Regions from separate parts of the Acinetobacter sp. MD2(2019) genome, predicted to be linked through region 1. Evidence: predicted binding sites of a transcription regulator. Region 1 holds the regulator's gene; each other region holds the start of a gene.
The links. Region 1 encodes PhoB, which activates phosphate uptake and scavenging genes when phosphate is short. Its sites were predicted from a motif close to TGTCATNAANCTGTCATAA; they were not measured.

Region 2: I2F62_RS06725 (inorganic phosphate transporter) is a predicted target of PhoB. The motif match lies at 1,996-2,014, and genes of this name have one in related genera.
Region 3: I2F62_RS08900 (inorganic phosphate transporter) is a predicted target of PhoB. The motif match lies at 5,683-5,701, and genes of this name have one in related genera.

Annotation. Positions count from the first base shown of each region.
Region 1 covers NZ_VTDU01000025.1:12,439-22,662, forward strand. Annotated here, with positions in the region: gene I2F62_RS11365 (SCP-2 sterol transfer family protein) at 1-296, shown strand, start outside; gene dtd (D-aminoacyl-tRNA deacylase) at 345-785, opposite strand; gene pncB (nicotinate phosphoribosyltransferase) at 991-2,217, shown strand; gene I2F62_RS11380 (sulfurtransferase) at 2,345-3,193, shown strand; gene asd (archaetidylserine decarboxylase) at 3,190-4,041, shown strand; gene I2F62_RS11390 (hypothetical protein) at 4,166-4,732, shown strand; gene I2F62_RS11395 (alpha/beta hydrolase) at 4,830-5,831, opposite strand; gene I2F62_RS11400 (hypothetical protein) at 6,032-6,382, opposite strand; gene phoR (phosphate regulon sensor histidine kinase PhoR) at 6,483-7,847, opposite strand; gene phoB (phosphate regulon transcriptional regulator PhoB) at 7,862-8,566, opposite strand; gene I2F62_RS11415 (MATE family efflux transporter) at 8,733-10,097, opposite strand; gene I2F62_RS11420 (methionine aminotransferase) at 10,171-10,224, opposite strand, start outside.
Region 2 covers NZ_VTDU01000009.1:41,084-51,307, reverse strand. Annotated here, with positions in the region: gene I2F62_RS06730 (hypothetical protein) at 1-249, shown strand, start outside; gene I2F62_RS06725 (inorganic phosphate transporter) at 323-1,948, opposite strand; gene I2F62_RS06720 (MFS transporter) at 2,481-3,701, opposite strand; gene I2F62_RS06715 (AraC family transcriptional regulator) at 3,794-4,552, shown strand; gene def (peptide deformylase) at 4,582-5,079, opposite strand; gene I2F62_RS06705 (amino acid transport protein) at 5,213-5,416, shown strand; gene I2F62_RS06700 (MFS transporter) at 5,515-6,798, shown strand; gene I2F62_RS06695 (hypothetical protein) at 6,830-7,093, opposite strand; gene ubiA (4-hydroxybenzoate octaprenyltransferase) at 7,125-8,003, opposite strand; gene I2F62_RS06685 (chorismate--pyruvate lyase family protein) at 8,012-8,503, opposite strand; gene I2F62_RS06680 (organic hydroperoxide resistance protein) at 8,713-9,141, opposite strand; gene I2F62_RS06675 (MarR family transcriptional regulator) at 9,290-9,727, opposite strand; gene I2F62_RS06670 (FAD-binding protein) at 9,934-10,224, opposite strand, start outside.
Region 3 covers NZ_VTDU01000014.1:37,352-47,575, reverse strand. Annotated here, with positions in the region: gene argH (argininosuccinate lyase) at 1-816, shown strand, start outside; gene I2F62_RS08925 (oxidative damage protection protein) at 820-1,095, shown strand; gene phoU (phosphate signaling complex protein PhoU) at 1,357-2,079, opposite strand; gene I2F62_RS08915 (PLP-dependent aminotransferase family protein) at 2,287-3,669, opposite strand; gene I2F62_RS08910 (TSUP family transporter) at 3,786-4,577, shown strand; gene I2F62_RS08905 (SDR family NAD(P)-dependent oxidoreductase) at 4,588-5,346, shown strand; gene I2F62_RS08900 (inorganic phosphate transporter) at 5,746-7,380, shown strand; gene ybaK (Cys-tRNA(Pro) deacylase) at 7,431-7,901, opposite strand; gene ptsP (phosphoenolpyruvate--protein phosphotransferase) at 8,187-10,224, shown strand, end outside.

The sequences.
Region 1 (10,224 bases):
CAAGACAATTGCTTGTACATAACAACCAAGTCGAAACGGTAGTTGGTGCGCCAGAACCTGCAGATTTTACCTTAGAATTTATCGATAGCGATCAGGCGGTGAAAACCTTGTTAAAAGGTGAACCAACGGCCTTTATGACCGGTATTCAAGACGGTTCAATTAAGGTTGATGGTGACTTCACTTTGCTGATGTGGTTCAACAAAGTTGCGCGTTTATTGCCACCAAAATTCCCGAAACCTGTGCAAGAAAAAGTGCAGCATGTGCGTGAATTTGTACGTCACAAATTGGGTAAATAATGCCGCCAAGTTGTGATAAAAAGCCCTCGATGATCGAGGGCTTTTTGATTAATTCACTTCTAATTGGAAGGTGACTGGGCCATCATTGACCAAATGAACTTTCATATCAGCAGCGAAAATACCAGTTTCAACTGTTGAATAGACACTCTTTGCATAGCTCACTAATTGTTCATAGAGTATTTTTGCGTCGCTTGGCGGCATGGCTGGACCAAAATCTGGACGCAGACCTTTTTGAGTGTTTGCCATGAGGGTAAATTGAGAAACCAATAACAAGCCGCCTTGTGCTTGCATCAGGTTATGTCCCATTTTGCCGTGTTCATCATCGAAAATTCGATACTTTAAAATTTTATCAATCAGCTTTTTCGCTATATTCAAATCGTCTTCTTTGGCCAGACCAATAAATACCAGTAAACCTGAGTTAATTTCACCAGTTACTTGTTCATCGACAATAACTTTGGCATGTTGTACACGTTGTAGTAAGGCGCGCATGAAAAACACATCGTGATAAAAATAAGCACACTATAAAATAGAAATGGGCGCTTGAGAAATCGAAATAACATCTGCACAAAGTTGAATTAGAGGCAATAAATAACCCTTTGCATTGCGACTTTTCATTCTGCTTAAGCAAATATCCACTGTTTTTAGTGAAAAATATGGTTTAATGCCTAGAGTTAAGAAAGATCTATATTTAAATATGGAAGCAATAATACGATCTCTACTCGATACGGACTTATATAAATTCACCATGCTACAAGTGGTGTTGCATCAATTTCCTCAAACGCATAGCGTTTATCAGTTTCGCTGCCGGAATTTGGATGATACGGTTTATCCCTTAAGCGATATTCTGCACGATTTAAATGCACAATTAGACCATCTTTGTCGCTTGCGTTTTCAAGAAGATGAATTGCTGTATTTACGCGGATTGCGTTTTATTAAAAGCGACTTTGTTGATTATTTAGAGCTTTTTCAATTAAAACGCCGTTTTATTCATGCCAGTCTAGATGCCGAAGGACGTTTAGATATTCATATTGAAGGGCCAATGATTCAGGCATTAATGTTTGAAATTTTTGTTTTGGCCATTGTCAATGAACTGTATTTTAAGCGCATTCATTCCGATGCAGTACTTGCTGAAGGTGAACTACGTTTGCAAGCCAAATTAAGTTTATTAAAACAATTAGAACAACGGCAAGATCCAGAAGATCATCCATTTTTGGTGTCAGATTTTGGTACGCGCCGTCGTTATAGTGCCACTTGGCATCGGCATATTGTGGAAGAATTTCAGCGGACGTCACCGAATATTTTCCGTGGTACCAGTAATGTTTTGCTGGCAAAAGAGCTAGGCATTACCCCCATTGGAACCATGGCGCACGAATTTTTACAAGCATTTCAAGCATTAGATGTGCGACTGCGCAATTTCCAAAAAGCCGCATTAGAAGCGTGGGTACAAGAATATCGGGGTGATTTAGGCATTGCCTTAACCGATGTTGTGGGTATGGATGCCTTCTTGCGCGATTTTGATTTGTATTTTGCCAAGCTGTTTGATGGTCTACGCCATGACAGCGGTGACCCGTATGAATGGGGCGATAAAGCCTATGCGCATTATCAAAAGTTTAAAATAGACAGTAAAACCAAAATGCTCACCTTTAGTGATGGGCTCGATTTACAAAGCGCGTGGGATTTACATTGTTATTTTAAAGATCGCTTTAAAGTCAGCTTTGGTATTGGCACCAATTTAACCAACGATATGGGCGTAAAACCGCTGAATATTGTGCTTAAATTAGTGGAATGTAATGGTCAATCTGTGGCAAAAATTTCAGATAGTCCGGGTAAAACCATGACCGATAACAATACCTTCTTGGCATATTTACGTCAGGTTTTTGATATTGATGAACCTGAGCCAAGCGTGATTACAACCAGTTAAGCTTGGCATAAAATCTGTATATAACATTAAGCCGATGGCATATCTTCAGTACATGAGATATCGCCATCGGCAGCGTGAAGCTTAACAATGTTAAACTCAGCACAGGCTGTATTGAGATTTCAACCCGATGACAACATCTGAATTCAACTTTGGTTTATTAATAGACGCTGAAGAACTTGTGCCGCATTTGGGCAATCCTCAATTAAAAATTGTCGATTTAAGTCGCACTTCGGTGTATGAACAGCTGCATATTCCACATGCCATTCATTTAAAGCCGGCACAATTGGTTCAGCAAGATGAATTAACCACCGGCTTATTGCCCGATGCAGAAAAACTACAGCAACTGATTAATGCCTTGCAATTGAGCCCAGAACATCACGTGGTGGTTTATGATGATGAAGGCGGTGCTTGGGCAGGGCGTCTGATTTGGAACTTACATTGTCTTGGGTTTTATCGCACCAGTTTGTTAAATGGCGGCATTCATGCGTGGATTGGCGCGGGCTATCCGACCTCGTCTGAACCGAGCCATAATGTTGCAACCACAACGTTATTGCCAGTAGATACGACCCATGCCGATGCGGTTCGTGTGCAATATGCACAGTTACGTTCAGAAGTGGCGCAAGGCATCGTGCAGCTTTGGGATTGCCGAACTTTTGATGAATATACTGGGCTTCGCTTGGCAGCAAGACGCGGTGGACATATTCCTCATGCACTTCATTATGAATGGAGTACTGCCTTAAATCGGCAAAATCATTTAAAATTGCACACTTTCGAGCATATACGGCAGCGATTACAGCAGATCGGGTTTGATTTAACACAACCTGTTGTGGTGTATTGCCAGTCACATCATCGTTCAGGTTTGGCCTATGTGCTGGGACGATTATTGAATTGGCAAATTCGGGCTTATGATGGCGCGTGGAGTGAGTGGGGGAATGACCCCGACAGTCCGATTGTTACGGGAGAGAATCCATTTTGAACTTCACAGATCAACTTAAAAAACAAATATTTTTACAAGCACAGCGCATTGTGCCGCAGCACCAATTAAGTCGGGTGGTGGGTAAAGTTGCAGCAAGTGAAAATCCGATTGTAAAAAATATTGCAATTCAGGCATTTAAAACCAAATATCAAATTGATTTGTCGATAGCACAGCAACAAAATGCGTTGGCCTATAAATCATTTAATGAGTTTTTTACCCGAAGCTTGCAAAGTGGGGTAAGGGCGGTTGATGCAGATGCAAAAAGTATTGTCAGCCCTGCCGATGGCATGATTTCGCAGCTTGGAAAAATTGTAGATGGCGAAGTATTTCAAGCCAAAGGTCAGCATTTTTCGGTCGATCAATTAATTGCAGACCCCCAATTGGCCGCGCCATTTCAGCAAGGTCAATTTGCAACGGTGTATTTATCGCCAAAAGATTATCATCGGGTACATATGCCATTTTCAGGCAGGTTGACTGAAACATTGTACGTGCCGGGGGAATTATTCTCGGTCAATCAGGTGACGGCAGAAAATGTACCGGGATTATTTGCCCGTAACGAACGCATGGTGTGTTTGTTTGACACCGAAATTGGGCGTATGGCGGTGGTATTGGTTGGCGCGATGATTGTGGCAGGCATTGAAACTGTTGCTACAGGCAAGGTGAAACCTACGGGACGTTTGGAATTGCAAAAGCATGCCCTTGAGTTAAATAAAGGCGATGAGCTAGGGCGTTTTTATTTAGGTTCAACGGCAATTGTTTTATTCGAACCAAATACCATGCAATGGGATGATGCTTTTAAAGCAGAATCTACGGTGAATATGGGCGAACGCATGGGTGCATTGCTGTAATTGAATTCGCCATAAACCCATAAAAAATTATGAACGTGCCCGATCATTTGCCGATGAAAGATCGGGTTTTGTTTGCTTTTATTTTAAGAATGTTGCAAAGCGATGTTAATTGGGTTGGAAATAGATGAATGATTTAAAACAATTTTATTCAGATTTAAAAGTACTTGTGAGTGTTAAGCCTATACGCCCGTTTGTTTGTTCAGGGAATCCACTTGATTCAGATATTCTAATTGTTGGATTTAATCCAGCGACTGAAACCAGTGATTTTTGGAGTTACTTTGATGATGAATATGGCTTTCATAAAGAAAGGTGGTTATCTGACTATAAAAAATATAGAAAGCAAAATGGCAAGAAAACAGAGGTAAGTCATTCTCGCAGAGTCATGGAATGGATCTGCAATCATCTAGAATTAGAAACGCAGCAGTTTCAAGTCATGGAAACCAATATCTATTCATATCCAACCGCACGAAAGTCTGAATTATCTAAAAATGAAAATAAAGAAGTATTTGATTTTATTCTTAAAAATATAAATCCAAAATTGATTCTTACACATGGTGTTGATGAAAAAAAATATATTGAAACGTTAAATTTAGACATTCCTGTAATCTCTGAAAAACACTTTGCGATTGGTTGGTCTAGAGATAAAGCGAGGCAGGTTGCAAACCAAATTGTAGCGCTTATTGATCATTAATATGACACTTTAAATGGCTCAGTTTGCTATCCCAATTTTACTTATTCATGGATTCAGTATTTTTTAAATCCATCAAAAACAGTGCACATTAAATCCTTCATTTTGATTTATTTAATAAAAATTGAATCGACTGTTCAAGCATATCTTGGCTTGCTTGAAAACGCAGATTAAAATTAAAGTCATGATTTAAATTTTCTTTATAATCTTTTGGGTAAATGTGTGCATCTACACGAACCCCATTTTGTTTTAACTTTTCAACAAAGGGCAGACTTTGCTTTTCAGTGAGCAAATCGTTTGCTGAAGCCGTCAAAAATACAGGTGGAAACGCTTTATTCACCCACGGTGTGGCAGACATTTTATTTAAGGTTGTTTCGGTCGGACGCTTTTCACCGCTTAAATCTGCAATAACACCACGACCAGTCCAACGGATGAAACCTTGTGACGCCGCTTGCGTTGAATTATACAAAGTATTTAGGTCATAAACACCACTGTGCAAGACCATGCCTTTAAGCTGTGTTGGATTTAATGGGCTTTGCAGAGCAATGGACTGTGCTAAATCGGGGGTGGTTATCAGCGATACATAATTGGTGACTAAATTTGCACCGGCTGAATCGCCTGCAAAAAACACTTTAGATGAATCCATGTTCCATTTAAATGGTTGCTTTAGCACATATTCAACGGCTTGATTAATCTCAGTGACTTGTTGTGGAAAATGCGCATGCGGAACCAAGGTGTACTCAATATTGACCACAATAAATCCCCGATCGGCAATCAGTTTGACATATTCCAAACTGCCTTGCTTGCTGCCAGCAACCCAACCACCACCATGTACCCAAAACACAACTGGTAAATGACCCGTCATTTTTTCAGGATAGACCACATCTAATTTTTGGCTTGGCAACGTGCCATAGGCAATATCTTCATCCACATGAATGGCTTGCGATAAATGCGCTTGTGTATATTGTTTTAAGTAGGCGATATTATCTATGGTTTCTTGATTATTCATGGCTTTGGCCACAATTTTTGTGGGCAAATGGCTGCAACTGGCACAGGCAATCAGCAGTGCAACGGCGAAACTTTGTTGAATTAAATGGATCATTTTGAACATCCAACCTAGGTGATTATGTTCTATTCATTTTTATATAATCAGCATAATACATCTTTTGCAAAATTAAAAATGCGAGCGATTGGTTTTTAAAATAGATGATCTAAAAAAATTACCACAAAATAGACATTCATTGATTGTATGGAATGACGCCCAAAATAAATGTGCTTGCCTGTGAATAAAGCAAGACGGATTTAATCTGCTGTTGTTTGTTTGAGCACCTCTACACAAGGCAGATAATTTTCTTTAGCACGTTGTTTTTGTTGATTATTTAGCGATAAATAGCGTTTAACCCAAGAGTCGGCCAGTTTCGGGCGAAAATCTGGATGTTGCACCGCATAATCAGAAATACTGCCTTGCTGATATTTTTCCATGTCCTGCATCAGATGTGCGTGGTCATCCGTTGCATCGGGCTGACGAATAATGAAACACAAAATCGCCTGATAGCGTTCTATTTCATTTTGGCTCGGTTGCTGAATTTTAAAGATGGCAAAAAGGACTAAACATAAGCCACCTATGCCAAGCAAAATAGACAAGTTTTTCATGGCCACACAATAGTGGTTTTAAGGGCAAAAAAGCAAGCACATTCGATAACTTGGCTGGATTATTTTGCTGCCCAAAACCCATGGTCTACGAAAGAATCGTTTAATGTTCAGTTTGATAGAGTCGTTCTTTGGGAAAAACCGCTTTAAAGCAAGAACCCTGATTCGGACGCGATTCAATTTTTAAATGCGCGCCGTGCTGCATTAGCACATGCTTAACAATGGCAAGCCCTAAACCTGTGCCGCCGGTTTGTCGGCTACGCGCGGTATCGACCCGATAAAAACGTTCAGTCAGGCGGGGTAAATGTTTGGGATCAATCCCAATGCCGTTATCTTCCACAGTGAAATAGCCATGATCTTGATCGTTATGCCATCCAATGGTAATCACACCGCCGTCTTTGGGCGTGTATTTAATGGCATTGGTAATTAAGTTGCCAAAGGCACTGGCCAATTCAATATCTGAACCAATTAAGTCGCAGTGGCTATCGATATCTAAATTAAGAATATGACCATAATCTGAGTTATAGGCTTGTGCATCGTCAAAGAGCTGATTCATTAAGCTTGGCATATCAACAATTTGATTTTTGGCAATGGTTTTGTCATTTTCTAGTCGCGATAATAACAACAGGTCATTCACCAAGGCATTCATGCGTTTGGTTTGCGCCTGCATTTGTTCGAACGGGCGTTTCCAACGTGGATTAAAATCGTCTTGGTCGCTAAACATTTCTAAATAACCACTTAAAACCGTCAGTGGCGTGCGTAATTCGTGCGAAATATTGTCGACAAAGTCTTTACGCATTTGTTCTAAGTTATGTACGCGAGTAATGTCGTAAGCCACCAATAAGCGGCTTTCGGTGCCAAAACGGGTCAGTTTGATTTGTACATAACGGTCTTCTTGTAGGGAAATTTTTAGTTTAATGCCGTCGGGTTGTTGTTCTAAATGATGGAAATATTCAACAAAGGCCGGCTGGCGTAAAATGCCCAAAATATTACGTCCACGGTCAATTTCTTGCAGGCCAAGTAGGCGCGTTGCCGCAGGATTCCACCATTCAATCTGTTGTAATTCATCGGTTAGCACAACCGCTTCGGCTAATGCAATTAATGACGATTGCGCGCGGTCAATTAATCCGACCATTTCGGCTTGAACGACACGTTCTTGGCGCTGTGAACGATAAATATTAAACAGTAATGCGCCCCAAATGCCGTCTAAATTGGGGGGGACATCGTAGGGACGATTGGCTATCCAATCATTAACTCGATATAAAGCACGTAATTGTAAAATCAGAAAAAACACACAACCCAGTGCAATACATAACCACAAATAACCTAATCCAAACCCAATCAGTCCTGCAATGACGAGAAAGAACAGTAATTGTCTTAAGTCTTGTTTGGCATAATGCCATAAACTGCTATAACGATGGCTTTTATGCTCAAGGCTTAATTCAGGCGTTGGATAGGGTTCATACATCTCAAACAGGCATCCTAGCAGACTTCTGCGCGGGTTGAAAAACGGTAACCCGTTCCACGCACCGTTTGTACAAAGCGGTCGACCCCAAATGGTTCGAGCACTTTACGTAAGCGGCGAATGTGCACATCAATGGTACGATCTTCAATATAGACATTTCCACCCCAGACTTGGTCGAGTAATTGCGCGCGCGTATAGGCTCGCTCAGGGTGGGTCATAAAGAAGGCCAATAAGCGATATTCGGTTGGCCCCATTTCTAAAATGGTATTTGCAAAGCTAACCCGCTGACTCACTGGGTCAAGCAATAAGCCATTGGCATCAATGGTTTTTTCACCGCTTAAGGCATTCGAGCGGCGCAACACCGCTTTAATCCGAGACACCAATTCACGGGTCGAAAACGGTTTGGTCATGTAATCATCTGCACCGGCGTCCAGTCCTTGGACTTTATGGTCTTCTTCGCCGCGCGCGGTGAGCATAATCACCGGAATTTCAGATAAACTTTCATCGCGTTTTAGGCGGCGACATAATTCTACACCACTGGTTCCACCGGGTAACATCCAGTCAAGTAGAATAAGGGCAGGACGTTGATCAACAATCATTTGATGCGCTTGTTTGGCGTCTTCAGCTTGAAGGCATTGGAAACCTGCCATATCAAGCGACGTATGAATCATTTCACGAATGGGTAATTCATCGTCAACAATTAAAATATAATCCTCTTTCACAACGTTTTATCCTATTGATTGTATGCAGATGTGATAGCAAGTATTACAAAGCTTAATTATGACAGTATCATTTCAGTTGCGAAGCTGAATGATTATTTTAAAACATATTTGTGACAAAATGCGGATGGCAAGATGACTACTGTATGACAACGCTAAAATTTTGGCCTTAAACTAAGCGATGAATTGCCCGTTTTTTCCAAACAAAATGGTAATAGCCACCTTGTAATAGGCATAAGCAGACAAAGGCCAGTGCGTAAGCAATCCAAATTCCAATCAGTCCCCACAAATGACTAAATAAGTAAGCACACGGCAGTTCGATTAGCAAAATAGAACCAATATTAATCAGCATGGGGGCGGTGACGGTGCCACTTGCGCGCATAATCGAGGCAAAAATAGCATTTGCGCCAAAAAACAAAATTGCCCAAAGCACAATAAAGAGCAAATTTTGCCCTAAAGCCACCACTTCAGGCGCGGTGATAAATAGCGCCATTAAATGCCATGAAAATAAATAAGCCAACACAATTAAACTGCCGGTAATCATTAAATTCATACGCATTGCGGTATGCATAACTTTCGTTAGCAAGTGTGCTTTGCCTGCGCCAATGGCTTGCGCGGCAAAAATAGATGCAGCAATTGCAATAGAAAGTGCTGGAAATTGAATATAGTTGAGAACCTGATTGACCGCACCATAGGCTGCGGTTGCATGCGCGCCGTACTGATTCACCAAACTGACCACCACCAAACCGGCCAGTGAAGTGGTCACCATTTGAATGCCCGTTGGCACACCAAGTTTTAAAATAATTTTGCCCAGTTCTGGCTTAAACCGTAAATGGGAAATAAATTGCCGATTCGGACGCAGTGGATGTTTCCGTAGATTTAAATACACCGTTAAAAAAAGCAGTACCGCAATATTGCCAATAATTGAGGCCAAAGCCGGTGCAATAATGCCTATTTTAGGCAAGCCCCAGTAACCTTGAATAAACGCAGGTGTGATCATTAAGCCGAGTACGCTGGTCATAGCAAGGGCAATTAATGGCGTGATACTGTCACCCACGCCGCGCAACACCGAGGTATAAATAATATATACGAAAATAAGCGGACTACCGGCCAGCATGCTTCTTACATAAGGCACAGCCAGATGCAAAATATGCGGATCTACACCCAACAATAAAAGTATATTTGGGGCAAAAAAGATGCCGAATGCGGCAATCAATAAACCCCCAAAAAAGGTTAAAAATAAGGTTGTACCCACCACTTGTTGGACACGTTCCAAATTTTGCGCGCCCCAAGCTTGACCGACTAAAATGGTGGTGCCGGCCGAAAGACCAATCACAAACGCCATTAAACAAAATAAGATGGGGAAAAATACCGAAACAGCAGCGATGGCATCGACACCTAACATCTGCCCGACAAAAATAGTATTAATTGTGCCCGAAAGGTTTTGTAAAATATTGGTGGCCACCAATGGCAATAAAAAAGCGAGAAAGGTTTTCCATAGGTTTTGTTCAGAAAAAACCAAGCGTTGCTTCATAGATGACCTATTCTTTGGGTAAGAGCGTTATTGTGCAGGCTGCTTAAAAAACCCACAGTTGTGTTGGTGTAAATTAAGCACGAATGTTCGACAAAATATCACCGGCTTGTTCCAGCGTTTGTTCGGT
Region 2 (10,224 bases), on a different contig from region 1:
CATTTGTTTGATGTAGAAGCTTTTGAACCAGAAACCACCAATGCCATTATGGCCGCAATGTGGATTCACGATTTACGCAACCCGAGCAGTTTGGCACAAGCCAAGAATACCCCTGAACACCCTTTAGAGTTGCTTATGGAAGGTGCCAATCATGGTGGAATGTGGAATGCTGCTTATTTGGTCAGAAGTGCGCTGCCCTTTTCTGCCGTGTACGGATTAGTGAAAAACAAATTTATGTTTAAAAAATAATCTCAATTACCTTAACCCATAAAAAAAGCTTTGCCGAGGCAAAGCTTTTTTTATTTAATGTAGCCCGACAGCTTTAAATAAATTTCAAGAACAACCAGTACAAACCACCAGACAAACAAATCGTTACTGGTAAAGTCAGAACCCAAGCAGACAAAATACTACGAATGGTTGAAGCTTGTAAGCCAGATTTATTGGCAACCATGGTTCCAGCAACCGCACTATTTAAAACGTGCGTAGTAGAAACTGGCAAACCAAAACCATCTGCTGCTGCAATGGTACTCATTGCAACCAACTCTGCCGACATTCCTTGCGCATAAGTCATATGGTTTTTACCAATACGCTCGCCCACAGTAACCACAATACGCTTCCAGCCCACCATGGTGCCTAAGCCCAATGCCAATGCCACAGCAACTTTTACCCATGTTGGAATATACTGTAAGAAACCATCTAAGCTTTTTTGGTAAGCTTTTACGGTTTTGTCTTGTTCAGCAGTCCAATGTGGTAAAGCGTCTTTTTTAGCTAAGCTTTTTAGCGCACTTGTACTTAAGAACATTTGGTTGCGAATTTCAGTCACTTGATGTTCAGGAATATCTTTAAGTGAAGTATAGCTTTGCATTTCTTCACCCAAATGCTGCGTCATGCTAGCCAGTGCTGGCAAAACTTCTGGGGTGATTTTCTTATCTTGTAAGTACAATGTAAGTACATGTTCAGCGTCTTGATCATCAATTTTTTGATGTTCTGGCGCAATTAATACCGATGTTTGTGACGACAACTGCGCAAAACTTTGTAGCTGTTGGCTATCCATATTTTTATTTAACGAATAGGCAAGCGGGACCAATCCAACCAAAATCAGCATGATTAAGCCCATACCTTTTTGCCCATCGTTAGAACCGTGTGCAAAACTAACCCCTGTACAGGTAAAAATGAGAATCGCACGGATAATCGGTGGTGGTGGTTCAGCACCTTTTGGCGGTTGAAACAATTCAAAATGGCGTTTAAAAAAGAATTTCACCAATAAGAAAATCAGCGCTGCAAACACAAAACCAATTAAAGGCGAAAACAGTAATGCCTTACCGACTTTTAATACCTGATCAAGGTCGATACCACTGCTTGACGCGCCAGTCGATTGCGTAAGCAAATGATTCATAATGCCCACACCTAAAATTGAACCAATTAAGGTGTGCGAACTTGAGGCAGGAATACCAAAGAACCAAGTGCCTAAATTCCACAAAATGGCTGAAATTAACAGTGCAAACACCATTGCAAAGCCTGCGCCACTGCCCACATTCATAATCAGTTCAACAGGCAACAGTGCAATAATGCCGTAAGCAACGGTACCGCTTGCGAGCATGACCCCTAAAAAGTTACAAAAGCCCGCCCACATTACCGCCACAGGTGCAGATAAAGAATTGGTATAAATCACTGTTGCAACGGCATTGGCTGTATCATGAAAACCATTAACAAACTCAAAGCCTAAAGCAATCACTAACGCGGTAGATAAAAGAACAACAGAATACAGATTTAATGGTGGAACATTGGCTAAATCAGCATTCACTTGCAAAGCAATATAAATTAATGTCGCAATAATAACCGTCAGAAACACCGGCATAAAAAATTTAGGCGTCGGTGCATGTACATTTGATGGCTTTACTGGATCAAGTTGTACTGACTCTTGTGCAGGAGGAATATTTGAATTCATGCAGTCATGTAAAGGGGATCAAAAAGTCCCCTTATTCTTCATTTAAATTATGACAATTATATGACATTCTGATTTTCAGAAAAAACTATTTCCGATCTTTTGCTTTATTTTAAATCAGACCGCATAGTTTTGCAGAATTTTTATACAACACTAGGAATTAGTGCGATCATTTCAAATCATTTTTATGGGCTATAAAATCATCACTTCATTGTTATATTTTTCATTTAACGCTTCATTTATTGCATTAAGATGACGGCGCTACCCTTTTTGCAATTGCATATACATCTTTTGAGATCATTCTATTTTTGGATAACAAGAAATTGGGGCTTTAGACATAAGCAAAGATTCGGCAGTAAACATCATTATGGTTATAAAATTTCTGAAATAAACAAAATAGACCAATGAATTGCACTCAGACTAAGACTTTGAACAACCAGACAAACATCTAAATGAAAGCCAAGGCTCTATTTGCTTCACTACAAATACTTTTCCAAATGGCGTGAAAATGCACTTCACGCCATTTGGCTGTACTTTATTTTTTAATGCGTGTATTGGGTAAGAAGATGGTCGCAAAACCCAATAATGGCATAAATGAACATAGTTTAAAGACCCATTCAATGCCATTTAAATCGGCTAAATACCCTAAACCTGCGGCTGCAATACCACTGACGCCAAACATTAAGCCAAACATTAACCCTGAAACCATTCCAATCCGACCCGGAATGGCTTCTTGCGCATAGACCACCATTGCAGAAAATGCAGAAGATAAAATTAAGCCTGCAATAATAGATAACACCGTGGTCCAAAATAAATCGGCATACGGCATAATTAATGCAAATGGCGCCATACCTAAAAAGGACACCCAAATCACGGCTTTACGTCCAATTTTGTCGCCAATCGGCCCACCCACAAAAGTTCCCAGTGCCACAGCCGCTAAAAAGGCAAATAAATGCAATTGCGCTGTTTGCAAACCTACATGAAATTTATGAATTAAGTAAAACGTGAAGTAATTTGCAATACTTGCAATATAGGTAAATTTAGCAAACATCAATACACAGATGGTACTTAACGCAATCACCAATTTTTGGCCATGTAATTTGGTCTGCTCGGCTTTGGCCTTAAATATACTTAGATTTTGAGCATTTTTAACCGACCAATGACTCACCTGCGTTAAAATCCAAATTGCCAATGACGCAAAAAGGATTAACCCTGCCACCGCATATTGCCCAAAAGGCACAATACATATCGCCGCCAATAATGGCCCAATGGCAGTACCGGTATTGCCGCCGACTTGAAAGGTCGATTGTGCTGTACCGAAACGCCCACCCGATGCCATACGCGCGACACGTGATGCTTCAGGATGAAATGTTGCCGAACCCACACCAATCATTGCCGATGCAAGCAACAATAAGCCAAAGCTCGGTGCAAATGCCAAAACCAGAATACCCACAAAAGTGACACACATACCAATTGGTAATAAATACGGCTTAGGATATTTATCGGTATATAGGCCAACCCACGGTTGTAATAATGAGCCTGTTATTTGGTACACCATGGAAATTAGCCCAACTTGCACAAAGCTTAAAGAGAAATTGGCTTTTAACATGGGATAAATTGCAGGTAACACCGCCTGAATTAAATCATTCAGTAAATGTGCGACCGCAACAGCACCGACGATTTTAATAATCATTTTGTGTGATTGCTGGTTGTCTATTTCATCCAAACCGTCTTTAATTTGTGCCAAATCTGTCATCTCTAAAGCTCCATTTTTTCAAGAGAAAACAATTGTAAAGCGACCGAAACAGCATTATCTTCCAATTAATATTGTATAAGTGACAACTTTAAGTGAATATCGATCATTCTGAATTGATTATTGGTCAATCATCCGAACATATTTATAAGGACATTACCTATCCACATGCTCATTTAAGAGCACAATTACTGTACGCGTCAATAGGCACCATTCAAGTTTATACACCGCAGCAAATGTGGATTGTGCCGCCCAAATGTGCCTTATGGATTCCGGCACGGATTGAACATAGCGTGATTGCACTCAGCTATGTAAAAATGAATACGGCGTTAATTGAAGAAAAAGCAGCACGGGTAATGAGCCAACATTGTTTTATTATTCGTGTAGGCAACTTATTACATGAATTACTGATTCGTTTAAACGAAACGCATCACCTACCCATCAGCAGTGGCATCAATTCAGATGAATTATTCAGAGCGTTACAAGTGCTTATTTTTGAGGAAATTCATAAAGCCAATTTACTGCCCATTCAAATTCCATGGCCTAAAGATGCGCGACTATTAAAAATTTGTCAGGCTTTATTTGATACGCCAAATGATCTAAAAGATTTAAATGCATGGGCCGATGAAATTAGTACGAGCCCACGTACCTTAATGCGAATGTTTCAAAAAGACACTGGGCTGTCGTATCGAAGTTGGATTCAGCAGCTTCACATTGCCTTGGCATTAAGTAAAATTGGTCATGGCGAAGCGATTTCAAGTATTGCAACATCGCTTGGTTATACCAATGCCAGCGCCTTTAGTGCCATGTTTAAACGTCATTTAGGTAAAACGCCACAACAGTTTAAGGGCTAAATTTTTTGTTTTAAACAAGGCTTAGGAAATCAGCGTCGATCCACAAACAAGACACCATCTAAATGGTCTATTTCATGTTGTACAATTCGGGCTGGAAACCCGCGATAAGCGCTTTCAACTTCATCGCCTTGTAAAGTGAAATAACGTACACGCACCATTTCAGCACGTTCCACCATCGCACGTTCATTCGGTACACTTAAGCAACCTTCTTCGCCTAAACAGGTCGATACAGAAAATTCTAAAATTTCAGGATTCACCATCACAATCGGGTCCATCTCTGGCGCATCGGGATAACGTGGATTAGAGCGCGAGGCGACAATAATCACCCGTTTTGAAATATACACTTGCGGCGCAGCAATACCAACGCCATTGCGTTCGGACATGGTGTCAAACATGGCAGCAGACAATTGTGTTAGCCACTCACTGTTAAATTCATTGGCAGCTACAGGTACCGCTTTAAGCGTTAAAATGTTTTCGCCACGCTGAGCCACAGGTAAAATGGTCATTTCGCTCTTTTTCTCTATCATGTTTTGCTCTTAATGAGTCTATCACAAACTCACTTTCGCTAAATTCGTGACTTATTAAACTAAACACAAAAACAATTAATCTGGTTTTCAGCTTTTCGTACTAATCTGATGGCAAAAATGGCCTGATTTTTTTATGAATACAACCTCTTTACTGCTTGGATTAGTTTTTAGCTCGATTGGCTTCGGTTATTTTCTGTATGGCAAAAAACAGAAAGTGGTTGTGCCTTTGATCTGTGGGTTTGGTTTAATGATTTTCCCTTATTTTATTGAAAATATTACACTTATGAGCATTATTGGTTTGCTGCTCTGTATTTCCCCAATGTTATTCCGCCAATAAGTTTAACCAATGGTGCAAGTTTATCGCGTTGAATCAGTTACTTTTTAAGCATTTTTACAGTAACATCAAGCCAATTTTATTGTTACATATTATAAAGCATGGATGCCACAACCCAACTCTCATCTCAAGATAAACGCACCTTCGTCCTTTCCTCGCTAGGAGGCGCATTAGAGTTTTACGATTTTGTGATTTATGTGTTTTACGCAAAAATCATTTCCGATTTATTCTTTCCAAGCACGCTCAGTCCATTTTGGGCAATGCTGAATACCTACGGCATTTTTGCTGCCGGCTATTTTTTCAGGCCACTAGGTGGCGTCGTCATGGCGCATTTTGGCGACTTGGTTGGACGAAAACGCTTGTTTTCTTTGTCTATTTTACTCATGTCGCTGCCCACGCTCATCATTGGACTTTTGCCAACCTTTGCAAGCATTGGTTATGCTGCACCGCTGCTTTTATTATTGATGCGAATTATTCAAGGTATTGCCATTGGCGGTGAAATTCCTGCTGCTTGGACCTTTGTTTCAGAACATGCACCAGAAAAACGCGTCGGTTTTGCCAACGGATTACTCACCGCAGGCTTATCTTTAGGGATTTTACTCGGTGCAGTCATGTCTTTGTGTATTTCCATTCAATTTAATGAGCAGCAAATTCATTCTTGGGCATGGCGAATTGCATTTATTGCAGGCGGAATTTTTGGTTTATTTGCCTTATATCTACGTAGTTATTTACACGAAACACCTGTATTTAAAGCCATGCAGCAACGTAAAGAATTAGCCAAAGCACTTCCAATTCAACAAGTTTTGCAAAAACACAAACCTGCAGTTGCAATTGGCATGTTATTTACATGGTTTTTAACGGGATGCGTGGTGGTCATTATTTTGGCCATGCCGAATTTATTAATGAACGGTTTTGGCTATGAACGTGCACTCACCTTTAAAATGCAAAGTGCGGCTATTTTAATGCAAATGCTGGGCTGTATTTTAACGGGAATGTTGGCTGACCGCTTGGGCTGTGCAAAAGTCATGCTGTGGGGTTCGGCAACGTTAGCCATTGTGGCCGCAGTATTTTATAACAGTTTAAATAGTGCCAGTCACAGCAGCATTTTTATGCTGTATATGCTGCTTGGCTTATGTTCAGGTTGTGTTGGCATTGTACCTAGCGCGTTGGTAAAAATGTTCCCTGCCGTTATTCGCTTTTCGGGAATTTCTTTTTCTTATAACGTTGCCTATGCGATCATTGGTGGATTGACGCTGCCGCTGCTACAAGTTTTAGGCCAATACAGTAAAATTGGTGCCATGTATTACATTTTTTTATTGGCAATCATTGCCTGCATCACTGCTGTGGTCTTTAAGCTAAAATTTGAACCTGCCCCGCAAAAATAAAAATGGGCGATTTTTATCGCCCATTGCTGTTTTATGGTTTGGCTGGCTTGGAAAGCTGTGCTTCTTGATCTTTTTGCAATTGTTGGTATTGCTGTTCACTATTGAGGTGTTGCTGGTTTTCTCGCGCTTGACGCTCATTGGCATATTCTGTACTGAGCTGATCGTATTCTTTTTTGGTTTGAGCATCTTGTTTTGCTGCAAAAAATAGCCCCAATACCAATAACATGGGAATACACAAAGCAATAGCAAAAATTGTCCAACGTTTACGATCGCGCTGTTTTAAATCTTGCGACATAAAAATATTCCTATCCAGATAAACTACATTATTAAAGTAAAGCCGCAAAAATGCCAGCAAAAATCATCATCCCAATCCAGCGATTATGTAAAAACATTTTAAAACAACGCTGTGGGTCGCGGTCTTTGGTTTGCGACCATTGATAGATAAAATCACAGGCCACCAACGCCAAGGCAATCGTTCCGTAAGGATGCAACAACTCTTCATTGACCAATGCCGCGCCAATCAAAACGATGCTGATCAGTTGTAATACGCTAATGATGGCAATATCGTATCGACCAAATAAAATAGCTGTCGATTTCACGCCAATTTTTAAATCATAGGCGCGATCGGTAATCGCATATTGGGTATCGTAGGCAACCGTCCAAGCTAAATTACCAAAATAAAGTAACCAACAGGTTAAATCTAAGGGATGCCCAACCGCAGTAAATGCCATGGGAATCGACCAAGAAAATGCCGCACCTAAAAAAACTTGCGGCAAGTGCGTATAACGCTTCATAAATGGATAGATAAACGCCAAAAATAATGCGCCAAATGCACAATAGAAGGTTTCAATCGGCAAAAAGAATAATAGACCCGCACTGAGCACCACCAAAACCGCAAATACAATAATGGCTTCAATGGGGCGAATAATGCCCGCAGCTAATGGACGATGTTTGGTACGCGCCACGTGTCCATCGACTTTACGGTCGGCGAAGTCATTAATTGCACAGCCTGCTGCGCGCATAAACACAGCACCCAACACCATAACAATAATGAGATACTTTGCAGGAATACCACCTGCTGCAATCCATAATGCCCATAGCGTTGGCCATAAAACCAATTCTGTTCCAATCGGCTTGTCAAAACGACACAGATAGTAATACGCCTGCAAGCGTTGCTGCCATGTCGTGTGCGGTATTTCTGCCATAATGTTCCTTAGTTAAACCGAAGATAATCTTCAAATGCAGGAAGAAAAGTTTCTTGCACAATAAACTGACAACCGTGCCATGTATAGCAACTTTGTCGCGTCCAGCCCTCTGCCAGACGAATAATTCGCCGTTGGCATTGCGGCGTTGTGCGTTGAAAAAGAAAGCGCCCAATCGGTTGTTTTTGTATATGTGGAAAAATTCGTGCTTTTTTACGTAAGCTTAAAATCGGAAAAATACTTTTGGCGCGCACCCACGCTTGGGACTCACAGCCAAATAAATAACTTTCGCGCACCCATGCAATATGATGATTTGGCATATTCATCCAACGGGCATCTATTTGCTCTAAACGCCGATAAGCTTCGACAATAGGCTCGACCCTGAATTGCCCTTGCGCAAGCTGCGTTAACTGACGCGTTAAAGAACCTTCTGCACATAACCAAGGTTTCAAATCTTTGGGTAATTTATTATGCTGGATGGGAGAGCGCTTCAAACGTGACATGCCTAGTCTTTGCAAACATGCACTAGTTTAACCGAAATTGAAACCATCTGCCGAATCAAATATGCAGGCACGCTATTCAAGCTGTACTTGGTTTTGACCATTCTTTCAATATTTTACAATGAAGCCAGCTCATCAAAATCTATCCGCTAGATTTTTCATAAAAAAAAACCGACTGTGCTGACAGTCGGTTTTTTAACAACAGATGTGTTTTAAACAATTACATTTAAAGTCACATCAATGTTGCCACGGGTTGCATTTGAATATGGACACACGATATGGGCTGCCTCAACCAATGCCTCAGCGGCTTCGCGCTCCATGCCTTCTAAATGAATATTTAAAGTCACTTCAATGCTAAAACCCGTTGGAATTGGTCCAATACCCACTTCACCTTCAATAAATAAATCTTTTGGCAAAGTGACTTTATCGCGTGATGCAACAAATTTCATTGCACCCAAGAAACATGCTGAATAACCCGCAGCAAATAATTGCTCTGGATTAGTCGCCGCGCCGCCTGCTCCACCCATTTCTTTAGGAACACCCAATTGAACATCTAACACACCATCGTTAGAGGTCGCGCGGCCATCTCGACCGCCTGTGGCTTTTGCTTTTGCAACATAGACAACTTTTTCAAGTGACATTTTTAAATCTCCATTATTATCGCTTACAACTATATCGTACACGATATAATTTTCAAAACAAGTATTTTTTTATCCATTTGCAATCGGTAACAGTGTTACGGTTAAATCATCCAATAAAAATTGGAGCTGCTGAAAACCTTTGACTGATTTACTTGATTAATTTAGCACGCAGCGCGTCGAGTTGATGTTTCAATTCACTTAAACTTTGTAAATCACACTGCGAATGATCTCGAATCAATTCAGGGATTTTTTCTGCCTGTTGTTTTAATTGTTGCCCTTTGTCTGTTAAAGCAATCAACACTTGCCGTTCGTCTTGCTCAGAACGTTGTCTAGACAAAAGTTCCATTTTTTCCAGTCGTTTTAACATTGGCGTTAACGTTGAAGATTCTAAGAATAAACGCCGCCCAATGGTGGAAACGGTTTGTGGATTGGTTTCCCATAATATCAGCATGACTAAATATTGAGGATAGGTCAGCCCAAGCGGTGTCAATAATTTTCGATAGACCTGATTCAGTGCCAAATGCGTAGAATACAAGGCAAAACACAGTTGATGATCTAATTTTAATAAGTCATTTTGCTCAGTCATGTACTTTGGCACTTTATCCAATATTGGGTTGCCTAATTATGGCATTTATTTTCATTGGTTCCTATCTTGCAGGAATGTTTGTATTTCACAACAGTGCCTAAAATAAAAAATGAGTGCATTTGCATACACTCATTTTAATCACTTCATACTAAAAACTAAATGCAGCACAAAGCTCGTACAAGCAAGGCTGCATCAAATTTTTTATATTAAAGTTTAGCCACCAACTCAGGCACAACGTCGTTCAAATCACCAACCAACCAGTAATCTGCAACGCTGTTAATTGGCGCTTCTTCATCTTTGTTGATTGCAACAATGACTTTAGAATCTTTCATACCCGCCAAATGCTGAATTGCACCAGAAATACCAATCGCCATGTACAAATCAGGCGCAACAATTTTACCTGTTTGACCAACTTGGAAATCGTTCGGTACAAAGCCTGCATCGACAGCGGCACGAGATGCACCTTGAGCTGCACCCAATTTATCTGCCAATGGATC
Region 3 (10,224 bases), on a different contig from region 1:
CCTTTAGGTTCTGCTGCTTTGGCAGGTACAACTTACCCAATCGACCGTGCCTATACCGCTGAACTATTAGGTTTTGAAGCGGTGTCTGAAAACTCGCTAGATGCCGTATCTGACCGCGACTTCGCCATTGAGTTTAATGCCGCAGCCGCATTAATTATGATGCATTTATCACGCATGTCGGAAGAATTAATTTTATGGACATCGGCTCAATTTAAGTTTGTGCAAATTCCTGACCGTTTCTGCACAGGTTCATCCATCATGCCGCAGAAGAAGAACCCAGATGTACCCGAATTGGTTCGTGGTAAATCAGGTCGTGTCTTTGGCGATTTAATTAGCTTATTAACCTTAATGAAAGGTCAACCACTGGCGTACAACAAAGACAACCAAGAAGACAAAGAGCCGTTGTTTGATGCCATTGATACCGTTCGTGGTTCACTGATGGCCTTTGCCGATATGATTCCTGCGTTGGTTCCAAACATTGCGGTTATGCGTGAAGCTGCGTTACGTGGTTTCTCAACGGCAACCGACCTTGCCGATTACTTAGTAAAAAAAGGGATCGCCTTCCGTGATGCGCATGAAATTGTGGGTAAAGCGGTGGCTTTAGGCGTGGCAGAAGAAAAAGACTTATCTGAATTAAGCCTTGAACAATTACAACAGTTCTCTGACTTAATTAGCGCAGATGTGTTCGATCAAGCCTTAACTTTAGAAGCTTCAGTCAATGCACGTAACCACATTGGCGGCACCGCGCCAGCACAAGTGACAGCGGCTATTGCCCGTGCACACACACGTTTAGCTGCACTTTACACCCAAGGATAAGCCATGAGCAGACAAGTATTTTGCCGTAAATATCAGCAAGACTTAGATGGACTCGATTTTGCACCATTCCCTGGCGCAAAGGGTCAAGAATTTTTTGAAACCGTTTCTAAACAAGCATGGCAAGAATGGTTAAAACACCAAACCACGCTAATTAACGAAAAACGCTTAAATGTGTTTGACCCTGAAGCGAAAAAATTCTTAGAAGAACAACGCGAAAAGTTCTTAAGTAACGATGATAGCGTTGAAAAAGCCGAAGGCTGGACCGCCGAAAAAAAATAAGCCACAGCGGTGAATTATTCTAAAAAAGCAGCGACAAGTTCGTTGCTTTTTTTATTTTATTCACAACAACTTACAAACATGCATACAAAATAACATGTTATCACAAGACTTACACTGACAGCAGCAGTGGTTATTGTTATCTTAACTTCATCAAGATGAAATCCATGCTTGATGTAATACCCCTTTATATATCCCAGGTTCCCCCAGATCTGGGATTTTTTTTATTCTTGGGATGGTTATTTTTATTACATACAAAGCGCTTTATTGATTCTGCACATGCTGGGCAATTTCATCGACACTGCTGTGACGAACATCTAAGCCTTTCACGATATAAATCACTTGTTCTGAAATATTGCGTGCATGATCGCCAATCCGTTCTAGGGAACGCAACACCCACAAAACATTCAGCACCCGCGAAATATAACGCGGATCTTCAATCATGTACGTCATTAAGGTACGCGTAGCAGATTGATATTCGCGGTCGATGTCGGCATCGGCACGTAATACATTCACCGCTTGATCGGCATCTAAACGTGCAAAGGCATCTAAGGCATCGTGAATCATCACGCGCACCTGATTACCGATATGACGCGTTTCCATAAAACCGCGCGGTGAGCCACCTTCTTCACACAAACTTTGTGCAATGCTGGCAATTTTAGACGCTTCATCGCCAATCCGTTCGAGGTCAGTATTGGCTTTACTCATGGCTATCACCATGCGTAAATCAATGGCGGCAGGATGACGGCGCGCCAAAATAAAAGTCAAACTTTCATCAATTTCTAATTCTAGACGATTGACTGTTTTTTCAGTGTATTGCACATCTACTGCAAGATTGACATCCATATCCAACAAGGCATGAATGGCATTGGTCACCTGTTGTTCAATGACCCCACCCATCGCCATAAATTTGGTGTTCACTTCCTGCATTTCTTCGTTAAATTGCGAGGAAATATGATGTGCTAATAACGGGTTTTTTAAGGTCAAAAGATTGCTCCCGAAAAACAGGTCAGAAAAAGATGAATGATTATTTAAACACAACCAACATGAAGATTTGATGACATTTTAGCTTTTATCAATGATCAGGCTTCGCCATTTGATGGTGTGGTTTTAATCAGGCAAAGTACAACATCATCCACTTAAATACGTTTAAGCAATGCCGCAAAAAATATACTTTTGTTTGAGCATCACTTTTTATGCAATGTGTTTGGCTAAAAGCTCAAATAAAGAAGGATCGACACATTGCGAGATATTAAAACGCATAAATTGCTGCGCGGTTGGACTATGACTAAAATTTGTTCCTGCGGCTAATATCACATGGTCTTGTCGGCACGCGTGCACCAAGCTTTCAGCCTGAACGCCCTGTGGTAACTGACACCACAAAAACATGCCCGCTTTAGGAATGGTCCACGGCACAATGCCTAAATCTTCTAACTGCCCCACCACAAAGCGCCGCGCCTCATTTAACCGTTGGTTGATATAGTCTAAATGACGCCGATACTGCGCATGTTTTAAGGTCTGATACACCAATAAACTATTTAGCTGATTACAACTAAAACTGGTGGCAATTTTCACCTTGACCAATAAATCGATATATTCAGATTTTGCTGCAATATAGCCACAACGAAACGCGGCAGACAACGATTTAGAAAAACTACCAATTTGAATAACCTGTTCAAAATTAGACAAGGCGGCATAGCGTGGCGCGGGGACTAACTCGAAGTCGGCATAAACATCATCTTCAATAATGAGCATATTAGCCTGTTCAGCCATTTTTAACACCTGATACGCAACCGCCAAATTCAAGCTTGCACCGGTTGGGTTATGTGGTCCCGCGTTGGTGATATACAGCTTAGGCGCGGCTTGCATGGCCTCGGCAAAGGCATTTAAATCGGGGCCATTTGGGGTAAATGGCACGGCAATCACACGAACCTGTAATAGTTCTAATAAGGTAAAAAAATTAAAATAGCAAGGGTCATCAACTACCACCACATCGCCCGGTTTCAGCCATGTTCGGCAAATTAAATCTAAAGCATGTGTGCCATTTTCGGTTAATAACACCTGATCGGGATGAAGATTCACGCCATAATGCTGGATGCGCTGACTTAATAATTCCCGCAAAGGTTCAAAGCCCAAAACAGGACTATAAGCCAATACATCTTCAGCGCTGGCATTTAAGGCATGTCGTAACGATTTACGCACAATCGCCTCTGGCATCCAATTTGTAGGCAACCAGCCACAACCGGGAGTAAATTTTGCATCGTGTGCAATCAGCGCTTGGTGTGCAACCCAAAAAGGATGCGTCGCCATTTCCGCTTGGGTACTGGGCAAATCAATGCCTGTTGCTTGCTGTTGATTCAGTACGAAATAACCCGAGCCACGGCGAACTTCAATTAAATTTTCTGCCAATAAGCGCTCATAGGCTTCTAAAACGGTTGAAACAGAAACCTGTAATGTTTGAGCCAGTTTACGCAAGGATGGCAACTTACTCCCCACCAAAAATTGGCGGCTTTGAATGCGCTCAGAAATATAGTCAATGACCTGATTTATTTTGGTTGGTTGTTGTGTATTGACCATAACAGTTGCTTCTGTGTCACCCAAACAGTTTTTTTAAATTCTAACCGGCTGATGCTACTTTTACCAGTATCGTCATGGCATAAAGGAGCATCATTGATTGGCAGGTTATGGGTTAAATGTTTATTGCGCAAAGTCTTCTTGAGCAACATTTTTTATGGGGATTACTTCTTCTGAGTTTGGCGGCACTGATTGCAGGTTATGTCGATGCAGTTGCAGGCGGTGCAGGTTTATTACTGATTCCCGCCATGATTATGCTGGGCCTACCTACACAAGTTGCCCTTGGCCAAGAAAAATTAGTCAGCATGGTGGGAACCTTGGCTGCCATTCGTAATTTTATGCGCAGCCGAGCCATTATTTGGCAAGTGGTGCCGCTTGGCGTAGTAATGGCACTTTTAGGCGCGTATGTGGGTGCAAAATGCGTTCTGATTTTACCCGTTAAAGTCCTTACCCTCGTGGTAATTTGTCTATTACCGATTGGATTAATCATCACATTATGTAAAAGCCGACTCTTGGCCCGTGCCAATGATCGTGAAAATGGACAATTTACCTCATCCAAACTGCTTCTGAGCATGGTTTGCTTAAGCGTGGGTTTTTACGATGGTTTTTTTGGCCCAGGAACAGGCAGTTTATTTATTATTGCGCTGTTTTTAATTAATCAATTTACCTTATTAAATGCTTCTGCAACAGCCAAAATCTTTAATTTCTGCTCGAATTTTGGCGCGCTGATTGCCTTTTTAATGGCAGGGAAATTAATGTTTTTGCTTAGCATCCCCATGATATTGGCCAATATTGTTGGCAATCATTTTGGTAGCCAACACACCATTTCAAGCAATGGCCGACTGGTGCAAAAAGTCCTTGTTTTAAGCGTTGTTTTATTAATAATCAGTCTTAGTCTCCATATTTTATAAGGAAATTTTTATGCTTGCTTTAGTCACAGGTGCATCTGCAGGGTTTGGCGTTGCTATTTGCAAATCCTTAATACAACAAGGTTATCGGGTCATTGGTGCGGCACGACGCTTAGACAAATTACAACAGCTGCAGGCTGAACTAGGCGCAGATTTTTTTCCTTTAGTATTAGATGTCAGTGCAGATCATCACACCCTTGAAGCCTGTTTAAAACAACTGCCAGCAGACTTTGGATTAGATCAGATCATGGTTCTCGTCAATAACGCAGGGCTTGCGCTAGGATTGGACGCCGCCGATCAGGCCAATTTAGACGATTGGAACACCATGATTGATACCAATACCAAAGGGTTAATCAACATGACTCGCTTGGTTTTGCCGTATATGGTCAAACGCCAAACGGGGCTAATTATTAATTTAGGTTCTATTGCTGGGACTTATCCGTATCCGGGAGGCAACGTTTACGGTGCAACCAAAGCTTTTGTGGCGCAGTTTAGCTTAAATTTACGTGCCGATTTGGCTGGAACGGGAGTGCGTGTGACCAATATCGAGCCGGGGTTGTGCGGCGGCACAGAGTTTTCAGTGGTGCGTTTTCATGGCGATGCAGAAAAAGCCGAACAGTTGTATCAAAACACGCAGCCCTTAGTGGCCGAAGATATTGCCAATACCGTGGCTTGGGTGGTGTCGCAACCACCACATATCAATATTAATCGGATTGAAATCATGCCGACATCGCAATCTTTCAATCCACTCAAAGTCACGCCAATTGCCTAAAAAAAGCGATTTTTAGCTGCCGCACTGGGTAGCTAATGTTTACTTAACAACGTCAGATCATGCTCAATAAAACATCTGACGTTGTCACAAAACCAAGCCTGCAATGCAATGAAACACCAATCTTTTGATGATTTTTTATGCAAAAAACCGGCAATTTTCTATGCATTTTTTGATCTAAACACTTTTTTGAAAAAAATAACGGCATATTGATTCAATTTAAGTTTTTAATTTTTCAAACTAAAATAAAAAACTGCTCAATATCAAATCAATTAACTTCACACCATTCAAAAAATATATAAAACGGGTAACATTTCATTCGTCAACTGAAAGCTAAAATGTCATTGAACTGTCATATTAAAGTTTCAAAATTCATGCAATTTCATTCACTACACCCTTCGCATGAATCATCAGACATCGGCTGTTTCGACTTCTGCTCCAAAACAAGCATATTTTCCAAGAACGTCTTCTCATATTAATGCACCTGCGCCATCTTGGTTTAAATATATTTTTGCGACCGTCATTTTAAGCGCAATCGTTTATATTGGCATTCAGCTTCAATTCGATTTATCTCATGTCCCACCTTTAAGCGCATTTTCATTCATTATGCTTGGGGTCGCGTTAATTATTGCGCTGGGCTTTGAGTTCGTAAATGGTTTTCACGATACCGCCAATGCAGTGGCAACGGTCATTTACACCAATGCCATGCCTGCTCCAGTGGCAGTAATGTGGTCTGGTTTTTTCAACTTTTTAGGGGTGCTGACCGCAAGTGGTGCGGTGGCGTACGGCATTATTGCATTGCTGCCTGTTGAATTAATTCTGCACGTGAATAGCGGTGCCGGTTTCGCCATGGTTTTTGCTTTGCTGATTGCTGCCATTATTTGGAATTTGGGCACGTGGTTTTTTGGCATTCCAGCATCGAGTTCACACAGCATGATTGGCTCAATTATTGGCGTGGGTATCATGAACCAAGCCTTACACTCAGCGACCGATGGCGTGAGTGGTGTCGACTTAGAGCAAATTTTTAAAGTTGCAAAAGCGTTATTTTTCTCGCCATTAATTGGTTTTGGTTTAGCCGCTGTAGCTTTTTTAATTCTTAAAGTGGTGTTAAAAAAACGCAAAACTGAAGTGTTTGAAGCACCTAAAGGCAATGAACCACCTTCGTTCATCGTGCGTATTTTACTGATTTTGACCTGTACAGGGGTCAGTTTCGCGCATGGTTCAAATGATGGTCAAAAAGGCATGGGCTTAATTATGCTCATTTTAATTGGTATTGTGCCTTTGGCCTATTCACTCAACCAAACTATGGATGAAAGCCAAGTTCAGTCCTTTGCTGCACTTTCAGAAAAAGCGGCACATACCTTAACGGTCAACCCCGACGCAATGCAAAATCCTGAAGCGCGCAATATTCTGACCAAGTTTATTCAAAACCATCAAATGAATGATCAAGTGATTCCTGCGGTTGCGGCATTGTCTAATCATTTAGGACAAGCGGTGGCAAGTTACGGCAGTATCGCCAAAGTTCCTGAACAAGCGACCATTAATTTACGCAACGATATGTATTTAAGCAGTACCAGCTTAAAGCAGTTAGATAAAGGCCAGCATCTCAATCAGCTTAACGCAGCTCAAAAAGCGACCATTTCGGATTATCGTCAAAACCTAGATAAAGCGACACAATATATTCCAACGTGGGTGAAAGTGGCTGTGGCACTGGCTTTAGGCTTAGGCACAATGGTGGGCTGGAAACGAATTGTAGTGACGGTTGGCGAACGCATTGGCAAAACCCATTTAACTTATGCGCAAGGCATGTCTGCCGAGCTTGTAGCCATGAGCACGATTATTGCCGCGGATAAATTCGGTTTACCAGTCAGCACCACACACGTACTTAACAGTGCCGTTGCCGGGACCATGACTGCCAATAAGTCGGGGCTGCAATGGGCAACCGTAAAAAGCATTTTAATGGCGTGGGTACTCACCCTGCCATGTGCCATGATTCTGTCTGCAAGCTTATATTGGCTGTTCTTACAATTTATTTAAAAATAAACATTTAACCATAAAACAGGGATCATTCGATCCCTGTTTTCATTTTAACCATCGTCTAAAACATCAACAAATTTCGCCTCTAAAATATGGGCTAAATCTTGCGGTTTTAAGCCAATATCCAAACCACGTTTTCCGCCACTGACATACATTTTCCCCAAGGTTTCTGCACTGGCATCGAGCACGGTTTTTAAACGCTTTTTTTGCCCCAGTGGGCTAATGCCTCCGACCAAATAACCGGTCAAGCGTTCGGCATCTTTCGGGTCGGCCATATGTAGTTTTTTACAGCCAAATGCCGCGGCAACTTTCTTTAAATTAAGCTGATGTTGCACAGGTAAAATGGCCACATAATGCTGTTTATCGTCGGTGACTAACAACGTTTTAAAGACTTCATGCACGGCCAAATTCAGCTTTTCTGCGGCTTCTAAACCAAAACTTTTGGCGTGTGGGTCGTGTTCGTATTCATGCAGGCTAAATTCAATTTTTTTAGATTTTAATAATCGACATGCCGGTGTCATCTCATGTTCCACTTTTACAATTTTTTTAAAGATAACATGGCTGCGATGATACAAGCACACTATTCTACGTTAAGATAAAACATCAGTCCCGCAGACAAGACGTCGCGGGTTTAGCAGTGAATCGTTCGACTCAAAACTGCATCGATTTCACATCTTCACAAAAAACCCCATGGATGATTAAAAAAAGACTGATTTTCGCGACAAATCCGAGTAAAATTCGGCTTTTATTTTTCTCCAGAAAGGCACCGCCTCAATTCAAATTATGATGTTTTTCAAGGAATTTTTATGATCGCGCTAGATATACAACATGTTCGCATGAATCAACATGCTGTAGATAAAGCACAGGCGTTGCAATGTCTAGTGAATATTTTGGTTGAAGATCAGCTGGTCACACCCGAATATCTACAAGGTTTAACGGCTCGTGAACAGCAAAGTGCTACCTATTTGGGTCAAGGAATTGCGATTCCACATGGGACACCTCAATCTCGCCAATATATCTTAGAAACAGGTGTGCGTTTGGCGCATTTCCCTGAAGGTGTGGTCTGGGATGGAGAAAATAAAATTTATTTGGCGGTAGTCATTGCTGCTAAGTCAGATGAACACTTACAAGTTTTACAGATTTTAACCCGTGCCCTCATTGACGATGTGTCCGAGCAAGTCAAAAACGCCCAATCTGCCGAACAAATTATTGAGTTATTACATGCGCAGCCACCATCGCTTGCGCTGCATGAAAACTTAATTGCCACTCAAGTTGCAGCAGAAGACGTTGAAGATTTAATTTGGCACGGCACACAGTTACTCAAACAACAAAAATTGGTTGAATGCGGATTTTTATCGGCACTGAATCCAAAACACATGATTCATTTAGGTGAAGGCATTTGGTCGATCACCGCCAATCAGCATGTGTTAAGCCCTGCGGTGAGTATTATTAAATCGGAACAACCGATTCGTCATCAGGACAAAGAACTCAGCAGCTTACTTTGCGTAGCCAGCAACGATCAGCTTGACATGCCGCAGTTCAATCGTCTAATGGATATTTTGTTCGACCCTGCGCAGCTGAGCAAAATTCACCAAGAACAAAACAGTCACCAAATTGCGCAGTTGATTGGTGCAGAAGTTATTCCCGATTGGCCAGCGCGTAAAATTATTTTAGCCAATGCTCATGGTTTACATGCCCGCCCTGCAACGCAATTGGTGAATATCACTAAAAATTTCCAAGGTGAGATTCAAGTTGCAGCCGATGACGGCGCTTTTGTGTCGGCAAAAAGTTTAACTAAGTTATTGTCGATTGGTTGTCGCCGCGGCCAAACTTTAACTTTTATTGCTGAACCAGAAACCGATGCCGTTGCCGGTTTAGATGCCGTGATTCAAGCCGTGAAAGATGGCTTGGGCGAAGAAGTTGAACCGATTGATGAACATACAGCACCTGTTGCACAAGTGCCTGAAGTACTGACCTTTGAACAACCCAATGACGGCAACAACAAAGGCATTGCCGCATCTGCGGGTTTGGCGTTTGGCCCTGCGCATGTGGTCAAACCACGTGAATTCCAATACGACCGTTTTGGCCATAGCTTAAAACAAGAAAACGAACGTCTTGATATTGCCATTCGCCAAGTCAAAAACAGCATTCGCCAATTTATTGCGCAAACGCAATCGAGTGCAATTAAACAAATTTTCTTGGCACATTTGGAAATGCTGGATGATCCGGATTTAATCCAAAATGTAAAACGTGGCTTAAAGCAAAACTTATCTGCTGCTGCAGCTTGGCATGACTATATTGAGTCTGCGGCCAAAGCCCAAGAAGCTTTAAAAGACCGTTTACTTGCCGAACGTGCCGCCGATTTACGCGACATTGGCGAACGTGTTTTAGCCGTATTGTGTGGCGCGCCTGAAATTTCGGAGCCTGAACAACCGTACATTTTAATCATGCACGATGTTGGCCCAAGCGATGTTGCGCGTTTAAACAAAGACCGCGTTGCAGGCATTTTAACTGCTGTGGGCGGTGCAAGTGCACACAGTGCGATTGTGGCCCGCGCCTTAGGCATTCCTGCTGTAGTCGGTGCGGGTGCAGATGTGCTCAACATTGACAGCAACACCACCGTGCTGATCAATGGTGATAATGGCGAATTTGTAATTGAGCCTGAACAAAGCTTAATCGACCATGCCATGGCTGAGCGTGCTAAGCAACAACAATTACGTACAGAAGCTGAACAACACTGCTTAGATGCAGCCATCACGCTAGATCAACATCATGTTGAAATTGCAGCGAATATTGGTAAAGTTCAAGCCACCGCGCAAGCCGTCAAATACGGTGCCGAAGCGA